Linked DNA regions of Phyllobacterium zundukense. The protein of the gene in region 1 interacts with the protein of each later gene in a pairwise test. Links are inferred from orthologs where the notes say so. Each region holds a gene or a part of one and is shown on either strand. Other genes may lie near its edges. The genes, in order: N8E88_RS14485, dnaQ and dnaE.

The links.
Region 2: the proteins of N8E88_RS14485 (region 1) and dnaQ interact in binary tests that used the Escherichia coli proteins (3 or more experiments, as listed by UniProt). The link is inferred for Phyllobacterium zundukense from one-to-one orthologs.
Region 3: the proteins of N8E88_RS14485 (region 1) and dnaE interact in binary tests that used the Escherichia coli proteins (3 or more experiments, as listed by UniProt). The link is inferred for Phyllobacterium zundukense from one-to-one orthologs.

What each region holds. Positions count from the first base shown.
Region 1 is NZ_CP104973.1:431,285-435,256, reverse strand. Bases 435-3,369 are described here. They hold N8E88_RS14485 (DNA polymerase III subunit gamma/tau), read left to right. Parts: upstream 435-966; coding sequence 967-2,772; downstream 2,773-3,369. Other genes in these bases: N8E88_RS14480 (YbaB/EbfC family nucleoid-associated protein), read left to right, coding at 2,789-3,112; N8E88_RS14495 (HIT domain-containing protein), read right to left, coding at 435-692. Outside these bases: nudC (NAD(+) diphosphatase), read right to left, coding at 1-236; more of N8E88_RS14495, read right to left, coding at 288-434; recombination mediator RecR, read left to right, coding at 3,543-3,972. UniProt on the Escherichia coli protein: Part of the beta sliding clamp loading complex, which hydrolyzes ATP to load the beta clamp onto primed DNA to form the DNA replication pre-initiation complex.
Region 2 is NZ_CP104973.1:1,108,773-1,112,805, reverse strand. The notes cover bases 570-3,565. They hold dnaQ (DNA polymerase III subunit epsilon), read left to right. Parts: upstream 570-1,710; coding sequence 1,711-2,421; downstream 2,422-3,565. Other genes in these bases: N8E88_RS17770 (FxsA family protein), read right to left, coding at 3,111-3,565; secB (protein-export chaperone SecB), read right to left, coding at 2,474-2,980; coaE (dephospho-CoA kinase), read left to right, coding at 1,058-1,639; N8E88_RS17790 (shikimate dehydrogenase), read left to right, coding at 570-1,061. Also shown: N8E88_RS17795 (Maf-like protein), read left to right, coding at 1-211; more of N8E88_RS17790, read left to right, coding at 204-569; more of N8E88_RS17770, read right to left, coding at 3,566-3,593; N8E88_RS17765 (Tim44/TimA family putative adaptor protein), read left to right, coding at 3,773-4,033. UniProt on the Escherichia coli protein: DNA polymerase III is a complex, multichain enzyme responsible for most of the replicative synthesis in bacteria. The epsilon subunit contain the editing function and is a proofreading 3'-5' exonuclease.
Region 3 is NZ_CP104973.1:3,328,065-3,333,162, reverse strand. The notes cover bases 1,038-5,098. They hold dnaE (DNA polymerase III subunit alpha), read left to right. Parts: upstream 1,038-1,415; coding sequence 1,416-4,898; downstream 4,899-5,098. Other genes in these bases: N8E88_RS28680 (DNA polymerase IV), read right to left, coding at 5,004-5,098. Also shown: N8E88_RS28695 (lipoprotein-releasing ABC transporter permease subunit), read left to right, coding at 1-338; N8E88_RS28690 (ABC transporter ATP-binding protein), read left to right, coding at 340-1,023. UniProt on the Escherichia coli protein: DNA polymerase III is a complex, multichain enzyme responsible for most of the replicative synthesis in bacteria. This DNA polymerase also exhibits 3' to 5' exonuclease activity. The alpha chain is the DNA polymerase catalytic subunit.

The DNA.
Region 1 (3,972 bases):
GGGGCAGGTAACAGTGCTGTTGCGTCTTGCAGACTGAATAGCGCACTGCCCGTGTCGCCACCCATAACCAGCACTTGGCCCTGACCAGTGAGCAGGATGCGAGCGTTGGCGTTGGCAAGTGCAGTGGCCACCACATCGTCGTTGCGCTTTTCCGAATGACGATTGATCCTGTTTCCGGCAAAGCCGACGAAATGGCTTGGCTCCATATCCGGAGCATCGAAGAGGTGAAAAGGCATGGATGGAACTCCGCGAAGCCTCCAGCGTGGGAAGGCAGGTACATTGAGCAATTAGATAGCCTTCAGTATCGCGTTCGCAAAGGCCTTTGCTTCTTTTTCCTCATAAGGCTCGCGCTTCCCAAAGCCCCAGACTGGTCCGGGCCAAGCAGGATCGCCGCTGTTGCGCGCAATGACATGCAGATGCAGCTGCCGGACAATATTCCCGATGGCGGCTGTGTTGATTTTTTCGCAGTTGACCACGGTTTTCAGCGCCTGTGCGGCGATTCCTGCCTCGAAGGTGAGCATCGTCTGATCGAGCGGTGTCATTTCATGGATCTCGCAGATATTCGGGCGCTGTGGAACCAGGATCAGCCATGGCCAGCGGCGGTCATTCATCAGGCGCAGGTCGCAGAGACCCAGTCTCGCAATGGAAAATGTGTCTGCTGCAAGCTTGCTATCGAGTTCGAACATCATGATTTGCGACAAATAGCAGTTTTTTCGGCTGTACGCTTGCTTTTTGCGTGCGAATTGCCGATATGAGCCTCGGGAGGTTGGTGGTGGACGAGCCACTCGCCAACCGGGTCAGGTCCGGAAGGAAGCAGCCCCAACGAGCCAGGCACGGGTCGCCGTGCCAGCCTCCCACCCTTTCTTCTTTGTCACCTTGCCTGTGTCAAAGCCGTTATCGGCATTGACGCTGTGGTGTATGGCGGTCCAAACTTGCGCGACGCGAGTAGACCAAAGCAGGAGCGGAATGAACACCATGGCAGACAGCGCCTATCGCGTGCTCGCCCGCAAATATCGCCCGCAGAATTTTGACGATCTGATCGGCCAGGAGCCGATGGTCCGTACATTGACCAATGCGTTCGAGACCGGCCGCATTGCGCAGGCATGGATGCTGACGGGCGTCCGTGGGGTCGGCAAGACGACGACTGCACGTATCCTCGCACGCGCGCTCAATTATAAGACAACTGACATCGACAAGCCGACGATCGATCTTTCGGTGCCGGGCGAACATTGCCAGGCGATCATGGAAGGCCGCCATGTCGACGTGATCGAGATGGATGCCGCTTCCCACACGGGTATCGACGACATCCGCGAGATTATCGAGCAGGTGCGGTATCGCCCCGTTTCGGCGCGCTACAAGGTCTACATCATCGACGAAGTGCACATGCTCTCCAATCAGGCCTTCAACGGGCTGTTGAAGACTCTCGAAGAACCGCCGCCCCATGTAAAATTCATCTTTGCCACCACGGAAATCCGCAAGGTTCCGATTACTGTTTTGTCTCGCTGCCAGCGCTTTGACCTGCGCCGCATCGACACAAGTCTCCTGATCGGGCATTTGAAGAAGATTGCAGACCTCGAAGCAATCACCGTCGACGATGCATCGCTCAGCATGATTGCCCGGGCGGGCGAAGGGTCGGTGCGCGATTCGCTCTCGATCTTCGATCAGGCCATTGCCCATGGTGCGGGCACCGTCGATGCCGGGGCCGTTCGTTCAATGCTCGGCCTCGCGGATCGGGCTCGCATTATCGACTTGTTTGAGATGCTGATGCGCGGCGACGTTGCATCTGCCTTGCGTGAATTCCGTGCGCAATATGATGTAGGTGCAGACCCGAGCGTTGTGCTGACCGATCTTGCCGATTTCAATCATCTGGTGACGCGTATCCGTTTCACACCCGACGTGGCCGATGACATTTCCCTCTCGGAAGATGAACGGACGCGTGGCAAGGATTTTTCCGAGAAGCTGTCCATCCGGGTTCTGTCGCGGACCTGGCAGATGCTGCTTAAAGGCATAACCGAAGTCGACAATTCCAGCCGCCCTGTGCAGGCAGCGGAAATGCTGTTGATCCGGCTTGCCCATGCTGCCGACCTGCCGACGCTGGACGAGGCGTTGAAATCGCTGGAGGAGGGTGGACCGCTTACCGCTCAGGCTCCGCGCAGTGATGGCCCGCGTCCCGGAAATGGCGGTGGAGCCGTGGCACGTTCTATCGACGCGATCGCTTCGGCGCGCGGTGCGATCAACTCCAATGGTGGTGCCACCATGCGTCTGGTCGAACCTGCTGCAAGGTCCGAGCCGATCGCTCCGCCGGCAATCGAACAGGCGGCGCCCACGGTGCCGGTCAACAGTATCGAGGATGTCATCGCGCTGGCGGAAAAGCAGCGGGACATGCAATTCAAGATCATGGTCAAGAATTGTGTGCGGCTCGTCACGATCAAGCCGGGAAGGTTAGAAATCAACCTGACCGACAACGCGCCCAAAACGCTTTTGACCGACCTCTCTCAGAGGCTGAGTGATTGGACCGGTATTCGCTGGATGGTTTCGCTTTCGCGCGAGCAGGGCAATGCGACGATCAACGAGACCGAAACTGCGAAACGCGACTCACTTTTGAGCGATGCCAGGTCAGATCCGGATGTTGCGGCTATCCTGTCGAGATTTCCAGGCGCGAAGATTATAAATGTACGCATCGCGGCGCCAGCCGGACAAGCGGACAACGAAATCATCGAGGGTGCGGCTACCAGTGGTGATACACTGGCACCCATCGAAGAAGACGATTGAACAACAGGAGTTTTCCATGCGTGACATTATGGGCATGATGAAACAGGCCAAAGAAATGCAGGCCAAGATGGCGGCCATGCAGGAAGAGATTTCTGCACTTGAAGCGGAAGGCCAAGCAGGGGGCGGCCTTGTGACTGTAAAACTCTCGGGCAAAGGCGCGCTGACCGCTCTCACCATTGATCCGTCGCTGTTCAAGGAAGACGATATCGAGGTTATCGAGGACCTGATCATCGCGGCGCACAACGAAGCCAAGATGAAGGTCGAGGCGATTATGGCCGAGAAGACGCAGGCGCTGACCGCAGGCCTGCCAATCCCGCCCGGATTCAAGCTGCCCTTCTAGCGCGAGCGGCAACCACAAGTTTATTGGAAAAGATGCCGGTATCGGCTATATTGACCTTGGAGTGGGGAACGAGCTTTCGCCCGTCCCCCTTTCCTCTTATATGAATTGAACCCGGATTGTCAGTGACCAGCTGCTCCGGGTTCTTTTCATAATGAGGGCAACACTAAACGGAAATCTCCGCATAGTTTACCTCCACATTCGATGGCAAGGCCTGTTGCCGCAGTCGGGTGGCCTATTCTCCCGATGCATCGGCTGGCACGATGCTGCTGCTTCACCTTCGAACCATTGGCGCAAGTGCACCCTATCCCGATCATGGACGTATTGAAGGTTGGCAGCAACGCATACAGGGTTGTGGTTTTCGCCGGCCTGTTCGCTACAGTTGTTGCGCGTAGTGATTCCCTAAAGCGCTAAATTGCTCTAAACCCACGCTATGTCGAAACGAATCGCCGGTCCTGAAATTGAGCGTCTGATCCAGCTCCTGGCCAAAGTGCCAGGGCTCGGGCCGCGTTCGGCGCGCCGGGCTGCGCTGCATCTCATCAAGAAGAAGGAAGCGCTGCTGATACCACTTGGTTCTGCCATGCAGGATGCCGCTGAAAAGGTGCGTATCTGCTCGACGTGTGGCAACGTCGATACATCTGATCCGTGCATGATCTGCACTGACCCGCGCCGCGAACGCGCAACACTGATCGTTGTCGAAGACGTTTCCGATCTCTGGGCGCTGGAGCGTGCCGGGTCGATGAACGTGCGCTATCACGTGCTTGGCGGGCGTATGTCGCCCCTGGATGGCATCGGGCCGGACGATCTCAATATCGCATCGCTCGTTGGGCGGGTGGCGGAAGGCGAGATCAAGGAGGTAATCC
Region 2 (4,033 bases), 680 kb from region 1 along the record:
CATGACTTTGCGCGATCTCGATCCGGGTTTCATTGGTAGATACCTGTCGCGCGTTGGACCTATCGCTTTGCAAAGTGTTGGCGTTTATCAGTTCGAGGGCGAAGGCGTTCAGTTATTCGAAAAGGTTGATGGCGACTATTTCACCATAGTGGGTTTACCGCTTTTACCATTGCTCGCCGAGTTACGCCGTGAGGGCGCGATAGATGGCTGATCATCCAAAGGCGTTTGTTACGGGATTCCCCATTCGCCACTCGCGTTCGCCATTGATCCACGGCTATTGGCTGAAAAAGTATGGCGTGGAAGGCTCCTACCAGGCCATTGAGATTGCGCCGGAAGGCTTTGCTGATTTTGTCCGAAGCCTGCAGAACAATGGTTATACCGGCGGTAACGTAACGATACCGCACAAGGAGATGGCATTTGCCTTGTGCAAAAAACGCGACAGTGCCGCTGAAGATATAGGCGCCGTCAACACGCTATGGTTTGAGGATGGGGAGTTGTGGGGTGGTAACACCGATGCCTACGGTTTCCTCGCCAATCTGGATGCACTTGGCGCAGGCTGGGACAATGGCGATAAGGCGCTGGTTCTCGGCGCCGGCGGTGCCAGTCGTGCAGTCGTTTATGCACTGAAGCAGCGAGGATTTAACGACATCCGCATAGTCAATCGCACGGTGGATCGAGCGCAGGCACTTGCGGACCGCTTCGGGTACGGCACAAGCGCGCATGGATGGCAGGCAATTCCTGAATTGCTGCAAGACGCCACATTCGTTGTCAACACGACTTCACTGGGTATGGAAGGCAAGGACGATCTGAGCATCGATCTGTCGTTTGCAAATTCAAATGCCCTGCTGACAGACATTGTCTATGTTCCGCTGGAAACACCGCTGCTGAAGACAGCACGCGCACATGGACTGAGAACGGTGGACGGACTTGGCATGCTGTTGCACCAGGCTGTTCCCGGTTTCAGACATTGGTTTGGTGCCACACCGGAAGTAACACCGGAACTGCGTGCACTCATTCTCGCCGATATGGACAGATCAAACCATAGCGGGACGTCCATATGATCGTGCTTGGCCTGACGGGTTCCATCGGCATGGGCAAGTCAACATCTGCTCAGATGTTCATTGACGAAGGCATATCGGTTTATTCGGCAGACGAGGCTGTGCATCGGCTTTATTCCGGGGCCGCCGCTCCATTGATCGAGGCGGCATTCCCTGGAACGACCGAAGGAGGCAAGGTGGATCGTACGAAACTCTCCGCCGCGGTTATGGGAAATCCGGAGGCGCTGGAAAAGCTCGAGGCGATTGTCCATCCGCTTGTTCGGGCCGAGGAGAACAGATTTCGAGATGCCGCGCGCGCCAGCGGTGCGAAACTGATTGTCGTCGATATTCCTCTGCTCTTCGAAACAGGGGCTGAAGACCGGGTTGACAAGATACTCGTCGTTACCGCGCCTGAAGAAGTGCAACGAAAGCGCGTTCTCGAACGTCCCGGCATGACGCCAGACAAGCTGAACGCCATTTTGGCACGCCAGACGCCGGATGCGGAAAAGCGCGCCCGAGCCGATTTCATCATCGACACGCGCCATAATTTCGACGTCACGCGAGGTGAAATTCGCAGGATTATCAGTCTGCTGACAGTATAGAGGGGATAACATTTCAGTCCCCACTTGCCCACATTGGCCGATTCGTGGAACTTGGGCAAAGGGGTGATTACATGCGCGAAATCATATTCGATACAGAAACGACCGGTCTTGACCGGCTTGATGACCGTGTCATAGAGATCGGCGGCGTTGAGCTGATCAACCGGTTCCCGACAGGACGGACGTTCCACGTCTACATCAATCCCGAAGGCAAGATCATCCATCCTGATGCGCTGGCCGTGCACGGTATCAGCAATGACAAGCTGGCCGATAAGCCGCTTTTCGCCGGGATACTGCATGACTTCCTGGATTTCATCGACGGGGCGAAATTGATTGCCCACAATGCAACCTTCGATATGGGCTTCATCAACGCGGAGCTCAACCGGCTGGGTCATCCGCCGATTCACAATGACCGCGTCGTGGATACATTGGCGCTGGCGCGGCGAAAACATCCGATGGGGCCGAATTCGCTCGACGCTCTTTGCCGGCGCTATGGCATTGATAACAGCCACCGCACGATGCATGGCGCTCTGCTGGATTCGCAGCTTCTCGCCGAAGTCTACATAGAGCTGATCGGTGGCAAGCAGGCCGCACTTGGCCTCACGATTGCCGAACAAGGAAACAACCAGCGGTCAGGTGATATCTCGGGAACAATTATCATTTCCCGCCGGCCAATACCGCTTCAGCCTCGTTTAACCGAGGCTGAGAAAATGGCCCACGCGCAACTGGTCGACAAGATTGGCGACAAGGCCATCTGGAACGAACGCATAGCTTCCGCTGCTTGAGTGAAAAAACCCGGGCGAGACCTGGGTTTTTCTCAACTTTAAATAGTCTGGCTCAGCTGACTTGCGCCTTGGCCTGTTCTTCGGCCATGCGCTGCTGGAACATTTGCGCGAAATCGATCGGGTCGATCATCAGCGGGGGGAAGCCGCCATTACGTGTGGCTTCTGCAATGATCTGGCGGGCGAACGGGAACAGCAGGCGCGGGCATTCGATGAACAGCAGCGGCAAGAGATGTTCCTGCGGGAAACCGACAAGCCTGAAAACACCACCATAGACGAGTTCGGCATTGAAAAGGACATCTTTGCCTTCGCTCGCCTTTGCCGACAGCGTGAGCACGACATCGAAGTCGGTTTCGGCGATCGGATTGGCGTTGACGTTGACATTGATGCTGATACCGGGAGCATTTTCGCGCGGACGCAGCGACAAGGGAGCGCCGGGGCTTTCAAAGGAAAGGTCCTTTACATACTGCGCCAGTATATTCAGCGTCTGCTGCTGAGCGGAACCGTTGCCAGTTGTCGCTTCGTTGCCGTTCTCGGCCTTTTCATCAGGCTTTTGAGCCATTGTCTGGAAACCTTCTTCTGTTACGTCCGCTTTGCACGGTTATCGAATGAATGCAGGGGTCGCTAGCATGTGTGCCTCAACGAGGCAAGGCTCTCGCACTAGTCTCATAGTTCAATGACACGCCGAATCCCTATGGTTTCGGGTTCCACGGTGAGTCCGGATCGGGCTTGCTCGAGTAGTCTTCAGGATCGAGTTCGATCACCCGGTCCTTGATGCGCGATGTATCGGGACGGCGACGAGGGCGTTCGCCGGAGTTGACGACGACCACACGGTCACTGATGCAGCGCCAGCCAAAGTCCCGAACAGCGGGGATGAAAAGCAGCAGGCCTATGATGTCGGTGATGAATCCAGGTATGATCAGCAGGAACGCCGCGAAAACCAGCATGACACCATGAACCAGTTCGCGTTTTGGTGTGCGGCCAGCGGCGGTTTCCTCACGGATTTTCTGGATGAGGCCAAGGCCTTGAAAGCGCAGAAGGAACACGCCGACAAAAATCGACAGGATTATCAGACCAAGCGTTGCCAAAACACCGATCTCGCTGCCGACTACAATGAAACCGGCGATTTCAAGAAATGGCAAAGCCAGAACGAAAAGGGGCACAAGAGATCGCAAACTAATTTACCTTTCAAAGGACATATCCGGATATTATCCATAGCCGGTGTCAATTTCATGCCTATATAGGATGGCGTGAAGAGTATTTGTATGATTGCTGTTGGCAATCTATATATTTTTGGTATTTCGACGGAAGATTGAAAGCCGTAAACGAACATTTAGGACGAATGGCAGGCGACATGGAATATCTGGACTTTGGAACGATTTTCTTTTTCGTGGCGGCAGTGGTGATTTTCCTGCAGCTGCGGAAGGTCCTCGGTCGCCGCACAGGCAGTGAACGCCCACCGTTCAATCCCTATACTCGCACTGCCGATGCCGACGACAAGTCCAAACCTGGCGACAATGTCGTTTCGTTGCCACGCCGCGGCGAAGTAAAGGAAAACAGCTTCGAAAAGATCGATGCCATTTCCAAACCTGGCACGCCGTTGAATGACGGCCTG
Region 3 (5,098 bases), 2.9 Mb from region 1 along the record:
CCATCCTTCGGACCATGGGGGCGACGCGAAATTCGATCTTGCGCATCTTTCTTATGACGGGTGCTGCGATCGGTGTGACCGGAACGATTGCAGGTGTGGTTCTTGGTGTCGTTGTATGTCTCAACGTCGAACGAATCAGAGAATTCTTTTCCTGGATTTCCGGAACCACGCTGTTCAATCCTGAACTCTATTTCTTGAGCACCTTGCCCGCCAAAATGGATTTCAACGAGACCTTCTCGGTCATTCTGATGGCATTGGTCCTGTCATTTCTGGCAACGCTGTTTCCGGCATGGCGCGCAGCCAAGCTCGATCCCGTTGAAGCCTTGAGGTACGAATAACATGGTGGCAGGGCCAATTTTGCAGCTGATGAATGTCGGCCGCCGTTATGATGAGATTGGCCGTGAGTTGGTCATTCTCAACGACGCCAGCTTTTCGCTTGGCAAAGGCGAGATGGTGGCGCTTGTCGCGCCTTCCGGGGCCGGCAAATCGACGTTGCTTCATACAGCTGGATTGCTGGAGCGGCCAGACAGCGGCGATGTCATTCTCGATGGCAGGTCCTGTGGTTCGCTTTCCGATGAAGAACGCACCGCAATCCGTCGCAACGATATCGGCTTCGTCTATCAGTTCCATCACCTTCTGCCCGAATTTACGGCACTCGAAAACGTTATGATGCCGCAGTTGATTCGTGGAATGAAGCCGGCTGTGGCGTCCGAGCGGGCCCAGCAGCTACTCGATTATATGAAGGTTGGCGCGCGTGCCTCACACCGCCCCAGCGAACTCTCCGGCGGCGAGCAGCAGCGCGTGGCTATTGCCCGTGCTGTGGCGAACGCACCCTTGGTGCTCCTCGCTGACGAACCGACAGGCAATCTTGATCCGGTGACATCTTCTTATGTGTTCGAAGCACTTGAAGCACTTGTTAGACAGTCGGGACTGTCAGCCATGATAGCCACACATAATTTTGAGTTGGCACGCCGCATGGACAGGCGGGTGACGCTCAAGGACGGCAAAATCACCAACCTCTGATCGCGCGACGCTTTTACCTTCCATTAATATTTCGAAAACCATAGCGCTAATAGGCGATTTGGTGTGCTTGACTTTGGAACAAAAAAAGAACAAAAGACATACATACAGACAACGAAGAAGGGTTTTACCGATGAGCGAACTTTTCCAGGATGTTATGTCATTCGTTACAGTCAGCCTGTTCATAGCGACGTTTGCAATGTGGGTCAGCGCAATCTGATAGATCAGGGATCGCTGAGATTGGAGATCCTGCGATCCCATTTCTGTCCACTGCTGAAGCAGGCGAAATCCTCAAATCAGGTGGACACTTCATCGCGCATGTCGGACTATACCGGCGCGGTGAATCAACTTCTCCGTTCAGGTTTTCGGAGACAGAATAATTGGCAGATGGTCAGATAAACAGCAGTCTAAGCGCCGCGAGCAAACAGGCGCTGCGCTTCGTGCACCTTAGAGTCCATTCTGCGTATTCCTTGCTTGAAGGCGCCCTGCAGGTTCCAAAAGTCATTGATCTTGCCGTTGCCAACAAGGCGCCGGCGATCGCGATTACCGATACGAACAATCTTTTTGGGGCGCTTGAGTTTGCCCAGAAGGGCTCGAAGGCAGGTCTGCAACCCATTATTGGCTGTCAGCTTGATATCGCCTTTCACGACCAGGCAGAGGAAAGCCGCAGCGCCAACAGGCGCGAAGCGCTAGGACTGGCGCCGCTCGTCCTCCTTGCGGCCACCGAGGCAGGTTATGCAAATCTCGTGCGTCTCGTCAGCCGTGCGTACCTGGAAACCCCAGCGGGCGATCCCGTGCATATCACTTCGGCATGGCTGAAAGGTCGTGCGGACGGTATCATCGCGTTGTCCGGCGGTCCCGAAGGCCCGATCGCCAAGTCGATCAAGGACGATCGGATTGATCGTGCGCGGCAGCGGCTGAACTATTTGAAATCGCTGTTCGGTGATCGAGTCTATGTCGAACTCCAGCGTCATCGCGGTTACGATCGCGCGTTGGAAGCAGCGCAAGTCGAACTTGCCTACGAACTGGAACTGCCGCTCGTCGCGACGAACGACGTGTTTTTTTCCAAAAGTGCTGATTATGAAGCGCACGACGCACTTTTGGCGATAGCCTCCGGCTCTCTTCTGTCGATTGACGATCGCCGCAGGTTGACACCGGATCACTATCTCAAGAGCGAAGACGAGATGGTGGAGTTATTTGCCGATCTGCCTGAGGCGGTTGAGAACACTGTCGAGATCGCACTACGCTGTTCCTACTATCCCAAGAACCGTGCGCCGATTTTGCCGCGCTTTACGGGCGAGAGCGACGACCCGGAAGCGGCATTGCAGGCCGAGGCCGATGAACTGGCGCGTCAGGCGCGGGAAGGTCTTGCGCAGCGGATCCAGACCTTGGGGCTAGCCGGTGGCCATACAGCCGAGCAATATTCGGAGCGGCTGGAATACGAGATTTCTATCATCACCCGGATGAAATATCCGGGTTACTTTCTTATCGTTGGCGACTTTATCAAATGGGCGAAAGCTCATGATATCCCGGTCGGCCCCGGACGTGGATCAGGCGCGGGTTCGCTCGTCGCCTATGCCCTGACGATCACAGACGTCGATCCTCTTCGGTTCTCTTTGCTCTTTGAGCGCTTTCTTAACCCGGATCGCGTCTCGATGCCGGACTTTGATATCGACTTCTGCCAGGAGCGGCGCGATGAGGTTATTCGCTATGTTCAGGGTAAATATGGCCGTGATCAGGTAGCTCAGATCATAACCTTCGGTACGCTCCAGGCTCGCGCCGTATTGCGCGACGTCGGACGTGTATTGGAAATGCCGTATGGTCAGGTCGACCGCTTGACCAAAATGGTGCCGGCAAACCCGGCAAATCCTGTGACGCTGTCCAAGGCAATCGAAGACGAGCCGCGCCTGCGCGAAGAGCGCGACAAAGAGCCAGTCGTCGAGAGATTGCTCGACATATCATTGAAGCTTGAGGGGCTTTATCGCCATGCTTCGACCCATGCGGCGGGTATCGTCATCGGTGATCGGCCTTTGTCGGAACTTGTGCCGATGTATCGTGATCCGCGTTCAGATATGCCGGTTACGCAGTTCAACATGAAAATGGTTGAAGAGGCCGGGCTGGTCAAATTCGATTTTCTTGGTCTGAAAACGCTGACGGTGCTGCAGAGCGCCGTCAATCTCCTCAAGCGGCGCGGCGTCACGGTGGATCTTTCGGATCTGCCCTTCGACGACAAGCCCACTTACGAGATGCTATCCCGCGGTGAGACTGTCGGCGTGTTCCAGGTGGAAAGCACCGGTATGCGCAAGGCGCTGATCGGCATGCGGCCGGACCGGATCGAGGATATCATCGCGCTCGTCGCGCTCTATCGGCCGGGCCCGATGGAGAACATCCCGACCTACAATGCGCGCAAGAACGGCGATGAAGAGATGGCGTCGATACATCCGAAAATCGATCATCTCGTCAAGGAAACACAAGGCGTCATCATCTATCAGGAACAGGTGATGCAGATCGCGCAGGAAATGTCGGGTTATACGCTGGGAGAAGCCGATCTTCTTCGGCGTGCCATGGGCAAGAAGATCCGCGCCGAGATGGACATGCAGCGGGTCCGATTCGTTGATGGAGCCGTCGAGCGTGGAGTGACCAAGCCGCAAGCCAACTTCATCTTCGACCTGCTCGCCAAGTTTGCGGACTACGGATTCAACAAATCCCACGCCGCGGCCTATGCGATCGTGTCGTTCCAGACGGCCTACATGAAGGCCCACTATCCAGTAGAATTCCTTGCCGCATCAATGACATACGACATGTCAAACACGGACAAGCTCAACGATTTCCGCCGGGAAGCTGTGCGGCTCGGCATCGAAGTCGTCACGCCATCGGTCAATACGTCTTACCGTTTGTTCGAGGTTGGCGAAAACCGAATCTTCTATTCGCTGGCGGCTATCAAGGGTGTTGGCGAAGCGGCTGTCGATCATATTGTCGAGAAACGCGGTGCGACGACCTATGCCAGCCTCGAGGATTTCTGCGAGCGGATCGACCCGCGTGTCGTCAACCGCCGCGTCTTCGAAAGCCTTATAAATGCTGGAGCTTTCGACTGTTTCGGGCGTGAACGGCCCGCCCTGATCGCCGGGCTCGACCGGATTATCGGTCATGCACAACGCACGCAGGAAGACAGCGTTAGTGGTCAGGCGGATATATTCGGGGGAATGGCCGCAAGTGCCCAAACCATCCAACTCCCCGCGGCTGCACCTTGGCTTTCGGCGGAGAAGTTGCGGCGGGAATTTGAAGCGGCGGGGTTCTATCTCTCGGCGCATCCGCTCGACGAGTACCGGGCAGTGCTGGAAAAGATGCGCGTCCAGACCTGGTCGGAGTTTTCGGCGGCGGTCAAGCGCGGCGCCAATGCAGGGCGTCTTGCCGGGACAATTACGGCCAAGCAGGAGCGCAAGACCAAGACCGGCAACAAAATGGGAATCATCCAATTCTCTGATTCTTCAGGACAATTCGAGGCGGTGCTCTTTTCCGAAGCTCTTGCGCAGTACCGCGATCTGCTAGAACCAGGTCGTTCCGTGGTGGTCACTGTTGGCGCCGAAGATCGGCCGGAGGGCATTAGTCTGCGCATCCAGACGGCTCAATCGCTCGAAGACGAGGCGACCCGCATGCAGAAGGCCTTGCGCCTTTATATGCGTTCCAGCGAACCATTGAGCGCCGTTACTCCCTATCTGATACCGCAAAACGACGGCCAGGTAGTGAGCCTGATCCTGATCAAGGAAAATGGCGCAACCGAAGTGGAGATCGAACTGCCGAACCGCTATCGTGTCGGTCCGCAGGTCGCAAGTGCGATGAAAGCCATACCGGGAATTGTGGAAGTCGAGATGGCCTGAGAGGCAAACCTCAACCAGCAACAACTGAATTGCAATTCCGGGTGGAAAATTTCGTTCCAGATTCGGCTATTCTTGTTCCAGATTGGGAGAGTCTTTGTCCCATATTCACCGGTTTTCGTTTGAATCCGTATCATCCGGCAGAGCTTCGACTCGAGATTTGATCCTGCCGAACGTGTATCCGGTCTCGACAGCATTGTTGC